One region of the Micromonospora sp. NPDC005220 genome, then DNA from elsewhere that is predicted to be linked to it. Evidence: predicted binding sites of a transcription regulator. Region 1 holds the regulator's gene; each other region holds the start of a gene.
What was found. Region 1 encodes HrcA, which represses chaperone genes, less so after heat shock. Its sites were predicted from a motif close to GGTTNGCACNCTCNNNNNGAGNGTGCNAACC; they were not measured.
Positions count from the first base shown of each region.

Region 1 (3,254 bases):
GACCAGGAACAGCGGTGCGGACACCTCAGGCGTGCCCGTTGAACGCGTCGCGCATCCGGGAGAAGAAGCCGCCCTGCTTGGACAACTCGGCGACCTCCTCACCACGGGTCTTCGCGAAGTCGCGCAGCATCTTCTCCTGGTCCGGGTCGAGCTTGGTGGGCGTCCGCACGTCCAGGTGCACGTAGAGGTCGCCCCGGCCGGTGCCGCGCAGGTGCGGCACACCCCGGGCGCGCAGTCGCAGCGTGCTGGCCGGCTGGGTGCCGGCCTTGACGTCGACGGTCTCCTCGCTGTCCAGCGTCTTTATGGTCAGCCGGGTGCCCAGCGCCGCCGCCGTCATCGGCACGGTGACCCGGCAGTGCAGGTCGTCGCCCTTGCGGGAGTACACGTCGTGCGGGCGCTCGTGGATCTCCACGTAGAGGTCGCCGGCGGTGCCGCCACCGGGGCCGACCTCGCCCTGCTGGGCCAACCGGATCCGCATGCCGTCCTCGACGCCGGCCGGGATCTTGACGGTCAGCGAGCGGCGGGTACGCACCCGGCCGTCGCCGGCGCAGGTGGGGCAGGGGTGCGGGATGGTGGTGCCGTAGCCCTGGCACACGGTGCACGGCCGGGCGGAGACCACCTGGCCGAGGAAGGTGCGCTGCACCGACTGCACCTCGCCCCGACCGCCGCACGCCTCACAGGTCGCCAGGTGGGTGCCGGCGGCGGTGCCGGCGCCGGAGCAGGTGGTGCAGAGCACAGCGGTGTCGACGGTGATCGGGGCCTCGACGCCGAACGCCGTCTCGTGCAGGTCGAGTTCGAGTCGCAGGATCGCGTCGGCGCCCGGCCGGGTCCGCGGCCGTGGGCCACGGGCGCCAGCGCCGGCACCGCCGAAGAAGGCGTCCATGATGTCCTGGAAACCGACGAACGGGCCGGCGCCTCCGGGGCCGCCCGGGCCGCCGGCGCCGCCACCACCCGGGGCGAGCGGGTCGCCACCGAGGTCGACGATCTGCCGCTTCCGGTCGTCCGAGAGGACCTCGTACGCGGCGTTGATGTCCTTGAACTTCTCCTGAGCCTCCGGGTCCGGATTGACGTCCGGGTGGAACTGGCGCGCCAGCTTGCGGTAGGCACGCTTGATCTCGTCATCGGAGGCTTCCCGGCTCACACCGAGAATGCCGTAGTAGTCCCTGGCCACTGCGTTCCGTGTCCTCATGTTCGTCTCGCGTTGCGCCGGTCGGCGGCCGCAGCCGGCCGCGTCGGCCCTGACCAATCAGTTCTGGGCCAGCAACTCGCCCACGTAGCGTGCCACGGCGCGCACCGTGGCGATGTTGCCGGGGTAGTCCATCCGGGTGGGCCCCAGCACCCCCAGGCCGCCCACGATGGTGGTGCCCGGGCCGTACCCGGTGCTGACCACCGAGGCGGCGCGCAGGTTGTCGAACTCGTTCTCGTCGCCGATCAGCACCCGGGTCGTGCTCGGCTCGGTCTCACCGATGAGCTTGAGCAGCACGACCTCCTCCTCCAGAGCCTCGAGGATCGGCCGCAGCGAGCCCTGGAAGTCGAGCAGGCCGCCCCGGGTGAGGTTCGCGGTGCCGGCGAGCGCGATCCGCTCCTCGTGCCGCTCGACAAGCGTCTCCAGCAGCACTGTGGCGAGCGTCGTCATGGTCGGGCGCAGCCCGGTCGGCGCTTCCTCGACCAGCGCCTGCACCAGCGGTGGCGTCTCGGAGAGCCGGGCGTTGGCGAGCTTCTCGTTGATCAGTCGGCGCAGGTCGGTGACGTCGTCGGCGGGCACCGGGCCGGGCAGCTCAACGAGTCGCTGCTCCACCCGCCCGGTGTCCGCGATCATGACGAGCATCAGCCGGGTGGTGGAGATCGGCACCAGCTCCAGGTGACGCACCGAGGAGCGGGCCAGGCTCGGGTACTGCACGACGGCGACCTGCCGGGTCAGCTGGGCGAGCAGGCGTACCGTGCGGTGCACCACGTCGTCGAGGTCGACCGCGCCGACCAGGAAGCGCTCGATGGCCCGGCGCTCGGCCGGGCTCAGCGGCTTGACCCGGGACAACCGGTCGACGAAGAGCCGGTACCCGCGGTCGGTGGGCACCCGGCCGGCACTGGTGTGCGGCTGCCGGATGTAGCCCTCCTCCTCCAGCACGGCCATGTCGTTGCGGACCGTGGCCGGGGAGACCCCGAGCTGGTGCCGCTCGACCAACGCCTTGCTGCCGACCGGCTCCTGGGTGGAGACGTAGTCTTCGACGATGGCGCGGAGCACTGCGAGTTTCCGGTCGTCGAGACCCATCCTCCGCACCTCCTGTCGCACGTCGGCCGCCGGCGCTCTGGGCCGGCCGGGCCGTCCTGGCACTCGACTGTAGCGAGTGCCAGTCTACGTCGGCAGGCCCGCCGACGCGATGATCAACGGCCACCCGTCGGTGCGGCCCACGCCACCCCCGCTGGGCCGATCGGCCCCCACGGCGCGGCGGTGTCGCTCTGGTGCGGCGTTGCCACCGGCCCCTACCGTGACATCCATGACTGAACCTCCTCGCCCTCCCGGACCGGGCGACCCCGGCAACTACCCGCCGGAGCCCACCTTTCCGGGCCCGTTCCCGTCGGCCGAGCCGCCCACCGCACCACTGTCCGGGGCACCCGGCCCGGCCGGCTATCCCCCGCCCGGTGGCTATCCGCCGCCCACCGGTGACCAACCGCCGTCAGGCGGCTACCCTCCGGCAGGCGGCTACCCGCCGCCCGGGGGCTATCCCCCACCTGGCGGCTACCCGGCCGGCGGGGCCTACGGCGGCCCCGGCGGCGGTTACGCCAACAACGAGGACAAGACCTGGGCCCTGGTCGCGCACTTCGGCGGCGCAGCCGGGATGATCATCAGCGGCGGTGTGCTGGGCTGGATCGCCCCGTTGGTGGCGATGCTGGCCCGAGGCAACCAGTCCCCCACGGTCCGCGCGCACGCCGTCACGGCGCTCAACTTCCAGCTCCTCTGGTCGATCATCGGCCTGGTCGGCTGGGTGCTGTCCTGCATCGTGATCGGCTTCATCGGGGTCGGGGCTGCCCTCATCCTCGGTGCCGTGTTCGGCATCATCGCCGGCATCAAGGCCAACGAGGGGCAGCTCTACCGCTACCCGCTCTCCGCCAACTTCATCAAGTGAACCGGGCCGGCCGCTCCCCCGGCCGGTCCGGAACACCGCTGCCCTCATCCGGGGGCAGCGGGCCTGCTCAGGGCAGCAGGTCGCGGACCACCGCGTCGGCCAGCAGGCGGCCGCGCAGGGTGAGCACGG
Region 1 is NZ_JBEXHP010000084.1:11,969-15,222, forward strand. Features, by position in the region: gene ABZU52_RS24445 (16S rRNA (uracil(1498)-N(3))-methyltransferase) at 1-24, opposite strand, end outside; gene dnaJ (molecular chaperone DnaJ) at 26-1,171, opposite strand; gene hrcA (heat-inducible transcriptional repressor HrcA) at 1,247-2,269, opposite strand; gene ABZU52_RS24460 (DUF4870 domain-containing protein) at 2,496-3,125, shown strand; gene hemW (radical SAM family heme chaperone HemW) at 3,193-3,254, opposite strand, start outside.

Region 2 (3,254 bases), on a different contig from region 1:
CGTTGCGGGTCACCTTCACCGGGTCGATGATGCCGGCCTTGACCAGGTCGACGTACTCGCCCTTGGCGGCGTCGAGGCCGTTGCCCCAGTCGAGGTCAGCGACCTTCTGCGTCACCACGTAGCCGTCGTGACCGGCGTTCTGGGCGATCCAGCGCAGCGGCTCGACGAGCGCCTTGCGCACGACCGAGACGCCGATCTTCTCGTCACCGGTGAAGCCGAGGTCGTCGTCCAGCACCGAGCGGATCTGCACCAGGGCGGCGCCGCCGCCGGGCACAGTGCCCTCCTCGACCGCCGCCTTGGTCGCCGCGATGGCGTCCTCGATGCGGTGCTTGCGCTCCTTCATCTCGACCTCGGTCGCCGCGCCGGCCTTGATGACGGCGATGCCACCGGAGAGCTTCGCCAGCCGCTCGGCGAGCTTCTCCCGGTCCCAGTCGGAGTCGGAAGCCTCGATCTCCTTGCGGATCTGGGACACCCGGTCGGCAACGTCGGCCTTCTGGCCACCGCCGTCGACGATCGTGGTGTTCTCCTTGTCGACCACGACCCGCCGGGCGCTGCCGAGCACCTCCAGGCCGACCTGGTCGAGCTTGTAGCCCAGCTCCGGGGCGACCAGTTCGGCGCCCGTGGAGATCGCGATGTCCTGGAGCATCGCCTTGCGCCGGTCACCGAAGCCCGGGGCCTTGACCGCGCAGACCTTGAGGGTCTTGCGCAGCGAGTTGACCACCAGGGTGGAGAGCGCCTGGCCGTCCACGTCCTCGGCGATGATCAGGAGGGGCTTGCTGTTCTGCAGGACCTTCTCCAACAGCGGCAGCAGCTCCTCGATCGCCGAGATCTTCTGGGTGGTGACCAGGATGTACGCGTCCTCAAGGACGGACTCCTGACCCTCCAGGTCGGTGACGAAGTTCGGCGAGATGAAGCCCTTGTCGAACTGGAGCCCCTCGGTCACGTCCAGTTCGGTGGTGAGCATCGAGCCTTCCTCGACGGTGATGACACCGTCGCGGCCGACGCGCTCCATCGCCTCGGCGATCAGATCGCCGATCGTGGAGTCCTGTGCGGAGATCGTCGCCACGTTCGCGATCGACTCCTTGCTGGTGACCTCGGCGGCACGGCCGAGCAGCGCCTCGGAGACCTTGACGGCCGCCGCGTCGATGCCCCGCTTGAGGCCGGCCGGGTTGGTCCCGGCGGTCACGTTGCGCAGACCCTCGCGAACCATCGCCTGGGCCAGCACGGTCGCGGTGGTGGTCCCGTCGCCGGCGACGTCGTTGGTCTTGGTCGCCACCTCCTTGACCAACTGCGCGCCAAGGTTCTCGTACGGGTTGGTGAGCTCGATCTCCTTGGCGATGGTCACACCATCGTTGGTGATCGTCGGCGCACCGAATTTCTTGTCCAGGACGACGTTGCGCCCGCGCGGGCCGAGGGTGACCTTGACCACGTCCGCGAGGGCGTTGACACCGTGCTCCAGCAGGTGCCGGGCGTCGTCCGAGAAGCTCAGGATCTTCGCCATATATGTCCCTTCGAAGCGCCATTGCCCCGGCCCGGCGAGCCGGACCGGGGCAGTGGCACTGATCGGTTGCTTACTTCTCGATGACCGCGAGGACGTCGCGGGCGGAGAGCACCAGGTACTCCTCGCCGGCGTACTTGACCTCGGTGCCGCCGTACTTCGAATAAAGAACGGTGTCGCCGACCTGCACGTCAACCGGAACCCGGTTGCCGTTGTCGTCGACGCGCCCCGGGCCCACAGCGAGGACAGTGCCCTCCTGCGGCTTCTCCTTGGCGGTGTCGGGGATCACGATGCCCGACGCCGTGGTGGTCTCAGCCTCGTTCGCCTGGACCACGATGCGGTCCTCGAGCGGCTTGATAGCAACCTTGGTCGCGGTAGTCACGGGCATACCCTCCTGGGGTACTGGTTTCGTTGCTGGCCAGCGGGGCTGACCAGCGTCAATCTGCCTCATGCCACCGGGCGGTGCCGTCGTCGCGGGTGCCGGTCCGCCTGGCGTGCGCACCCGGGTCGCGAGACCCGGAAGCTGGCACCCTCAGGGCGAGAGTGCTAATCGCAGGTTATTCGCTGGCTAGCACTCCGTCAAGGAGAGTGCCAGCGCGTCGCGCCCCGACGGCCAGGATTTCCTGGTCGACCGGGACAATGACCGGGTGGATCTCGAACAGCTGGCGGCGCTGCGTACCCCTGAGGGGTCGGCCGCGCTCACGGCGGCGGCCGGGCTGGCCGGCGGTGATCCACTGGCTGCGGCGTCGGCGCTGCGGGCGGCCGGGGTGCCGCCGACGTTGGCCGCGGCGGCGCTCACCCAGGCCGAGCTGCGCCACCGGGCGGTGGGCAAGTTCGGCTCGGCCGCCGCTGGGATGTTCCTCACCCGCCCCGGCCTGGAGCAGGCCACCCGGCGGGTGGTCGCCGACCGGCGGGCCGCCCGGTTGTCCGCGGCCGGCGTGCGCACCCTGGCCGACCTCGGGTGCGGGCTCGGAGCCGACGCGCTGGCCGCCGCCCGTGCCGGCATCCGGGTGTACGGGGTGGAGGCCGACCCGGTGACCGCGGCGATGGCCGCCGCCAACGCCGAGGCGGCCGGGCTGGCCGAGCTGTTCACTGTCGAGTGCGGCGACGCGACCGGGTTCGACGTGTCAGGGGTCGACGGGGTCTTCTGCGATCCGGCCCGCCGCGCGACCGGCACCGGGCGACGGATCTTCGACCCGCGCGCCTACTCGCCACCGTGGGACTTCGTCACCGGGCTGGCCGAGCGGGTGCCGCGCACCGTGGTGAAGGTGGCGCCGGGCCTGGACCACGCGCTCATCCCGGCCGGGGCAGAGGCCGAGTGGGTCAGCGTGGACGGCGACCTGGTCGAGGCGGCGCTCTGGTGCGGCGAGCTGGCCGAGGTGCCCCGCCGCGCCAGCGTGTACCGGACGGAGATCCACCAGCTCACCGGCTCGGGCGACACGGAGGCGCCGGTCGGGCCCCCGCGCCGCTACCTGTACGACCCGGACCCCGCCGTGGTCCGCGCGCACCTCGTCGCCGAACTGGCCACCGAACTGGACGCCACCCTGGCCGATCCGAGCATCGCCTACCTCTACGCCGACCAGCCGATCCGCACCCCGTACGCGCGCTGCCTGGAGATCACCGACGTGCTGCCGTTCTCGCTCAAGCGCCTGCGGGCGCTGTTGCGCGACCGTCGGGTGGGCCGGGTGGAGATCCTCAAGCGAGGTTCGGCGCTCACCCCGGAGCAGCTCCGACGGGACCTTCGGCTGGCCGGGGA
Region 2 is NZ_JBEXHP010000137.1:9,114-12,367, reverse strand. Features, by position in the region: gene groL (chaperonin GroEL) at 1-1,501, opposite strand, end outside; gene groES (co-chaperone GroES) at 1,572-1,886, opposite strand; gene ABZU52_RS29180 (methyltransferase domain-containing protein) at 2,146-3,254, shown strand, end outside.
Region 2: groES (co-chaperone GroES) is a predicted target of HrcA. The motif match lies at 2,020-2,050, and genes of this name have one in related genera.

Region 3 (3,254 bases), on a different contig from region 1:
GGCTCCGTGAAGTGGTTCAACGCCGAAAAGGGCTACGGCTTCATCGCCGTCGACGGCGGTCAGGACGTGTTCGTCCATTTCTCCGCGATCGAGATGGACGGTTACAAGGCGCTGGACGACGGCCAGCGGGTCGAGTTCGAGATCGCCCAGGGCCAGAAGGGCCCGCAGGCAGAGCACGTACGCGTCATCGGCTGAGCTTTCTGGCCGGCCGGCCCAAGTGAGTCGGGGCTGCGGCAGGGGCGCGCAGCCGGGAAGATCGTGAACCGTTCCAGCCGATGCCGAGGAGCGTTCATGACCGACCAGCCACCCCCACCCACTCCGTCCTCCGGGCCGGGGGAGCCGTCCGACTCGTCCTCGCCCGCCGGCAGCCCCGGCCACTCCGGTCCGCCGCCCGGCTGGGCGCCCGGTCTGCCTCCGGCTGGCCCACCCGCCGACCACGCCGGTCCACCGCCCGGCTGGGACCCCGCGCAGGGTGCCTGGGGTGCGGCCCCGCCGCCGCAGGGCTGGGCGTTTCCGCCCACCGGGGGCTATCCGCCCGGGTCGGGTCCCTACGGCGGGCAGCCGTGGTATCCGGGGCCGCCGGTCGGCTGGTACCCGGCGGGTTACGGGTTCGATCCGAACGACGCCCTGGTCACGCCGCCCGGTGCCGGCCTCGGCGGCTGGTTCAACCGGTGTGCGGGAGCGCTGCGCCGAGGCTGGCGGCAGTTGGTGCCGATCATGCTGCTCACCCAGGTGCTGCCGGCGGCGGTGCTCTCGGTGATCTCCCTCGGGCTGGACCCGTCGGCGAACTGGGCGGTTCAGGCCGAGTCGAGTCCGAGTCCGGCGCTGCCGGACAACTTCGCCACCGAGCTGCTGAACCTTCTGCTCGTGCTGGTCGGCGGCAGCCTGGTGGTCGGGTTGGTGCAGGCCGTCGGGTGGGCCGCCGGCACCTGGGTGATCACCCGGCAGGCGGCCGGTCAGCCGGCCGGCCTGGATGCGGCGCTGCGCTACGGCCTGCGTCGGGCGCTCGGGTTGTGGGGCTGGACTCTGTTGATCGGCCTGCTGATCGGCGTCGGCCTCTGCTTCTGCGTGCTGCCGGGCATCTACCTGGCCTTCGCGCTGAGCATGGCCGGCCCGGTCTATCTCTTCGAACGCCACAACCCGATCGGTCGGTCGTTCCGGATGTTCCACGACCGGCTCGGTCTGCTGCTCGGTCGGGTGGCGCTGGTGGCCCTGGCGGTGATCGTCGGCACCCTGATCCCCGGTGCCCTGGAGGGGGTGGGCACCTCCGCGCTCGGAACGGATCCGTTCGCCTCGGCGGGTACTGCCGCCGGGGCGGTGGTGGTGATCGCGATCACCGCCGTGCTGGCTCTGCCGGCGCACCTCGCCCAGATGATCGGTCTGCTGGTGACGTACGCCGAGCAGAGGGCCCATGAGGCGCCGGTGAACACTGCCGGACTGGCTGCGGAACTCGGCTGAGCGGCCCCATCGTGCTTGCACTCGGCAGGGGAGAGTGCTAAACAAGTCATTGGCACTCGCGTACCGTGAGTGCCAGCGGTCGGGACGGTGGGGCCAGGTTGCACCGGCGTGGAGACGCCGGGGCGGCACATGGCCGGTCGTCGCGGGCTATCCGGCCCGGCCGAAGGACGTCGTCGTCGCCTGGTGGCGACGTCCCAAGGTGCGTACACCAGGCGGCCCATCCGGGACACACACTCGGGTGGCCGTGAGTGTCCAGGAGGACAACGCCGTATGGCAAAGATGATCGCGTTCGACGAAGAGGCGCGCCGCGGCCTCGAGCGTGGCATGAACCAGCTCGCCGACGCCGTAAAGGTGACCCTCGGCCCGAAGGGCCGCAACGTCGTGCTCGAGAAGAAGTGGGGTGCCCCCACCATCACCAACGATGGTGTGAGCATCGCCAAGGAGATCGAGCTCGAGGACCCGTACGAGAAGATCGGCGCTGAGCTGGTCAAGGAGGTCGCGAAGAAGACCGACGACGTTGCCGGTGACGGCACGACGACGGCGACCGTCCTGGCCCAGGCCCTGGTTCGCGAGGGCCTGCGTAACGTGGCCGCCGGCGCCAACCCGATGGCCCTGAAGCGGGGCATCGAGGCTGCGGTCGCGAGCGTCTCGGAGGAGCTGTCCAAGCTCGCCAAGGACGTCGAGACCAAGGAGCAGATCGCCTCCACCGCCTCCATCTCCGCTGGCGACAGCACCGTCGGCGAGATCATCGCCGAGGCGATGGACAAGGTCGGCAAGGAAGGCGTCATCACCGTCGAGGAGAGCAACACCTTCGGGCTGGAGCTGGAGCTCACCGAGGGTATGCGCTTCGACAAGGGCTACATCTCGGCCTACTTCATGACCGACCCGGAGCGTATGGAGGCCGTCTTCGACGACCCGTACATCCTGATCGCCAACAGCAAGATCTCGTCGGTGAAGGACCTGCTCCCGATCCTGGAGAAGGTCATGCAGTCGGGCAAGCCGCTGCTGATCATCGCCGAGGACCTGGAGGGCGAGGCCCTCGCCACCCTGGTGGTCAACAAGGTCCGTGGCACCTTCAAGTCGGTCGCCGTCAAGGCGCCGGGCTTCGGTGACCGCCGCAAGGCCATGCTGACCGACATCGCCATCCTCACCGGTGGCCAGGTCATCAGCGAGGAGGTCGGCCTCAAGCTCGACGCCGCCAGCCTCGACATGCTGGGCCGCGCCCGCAAGGTCGTGGTGACCAAGGACGAGACCACCATCGTCGACGGTGCCGGTGACGGCGAGCAGATCCAGGGCCGGGTCAACCAGATCCGGGCCGAGATCGACAAGAGCGACTCCGACTACGACCGCGAGAAGCTGCAGGAGCGGCTGGCCAAGCTGGCCGGCGGCGTTGCGGTGATCAAGGTCGGCGCGGCCACCGAGGTCGAGCTCAAGGAGCGCAAGCACCGCATCGAGGACGCCGTTCGCAACGCGAAGGCCGCCGTCGAGGAGGGCATCGTCCCGGGTGGTGGCGTCGCGCTGGTGCAGGCCGGCAAGACCGCCTTCGACAAGCTCGACCTGGTCGGCGACGAGGCGACCGGTGCGAACATCGTCAAGGTCGCGCTGGACGCCCCGCTGCGGCAGATCGCCGTCAACGCCGGCCTTGAGGGCGGCGTCGTGGTGGAGAAGGTCCGTAACCTCGAAGCGGGTCACGGTCTCAACGCCGCCAACGGCGAGTACGTCGACCTGCTGGCCGCGGGCATCATCGACCCGGCCAAGGTGACGCGCTCGGCGCTGCAGAACGCCGCCTCCATCGC
Region 3 is NZ_JBEXHP010000099.1:16,432-19,685, reverse strand. Features, by position in the region: gene ABZU52_RS26160 (cold-shock protein) at 1-195, shown strand, start outside; gene ABZU52_RS26155 (hypothetical protein) at 292-1,458, shown strand; gene groL (chaperonin GroEL) at 1,729-3,254, shown strand, end outside.
Region 3: groL (chaperonin GroEL) is a predicted target of HrcA. The motif match lies at 1,506-1,536, and genes of this name have one in related genera.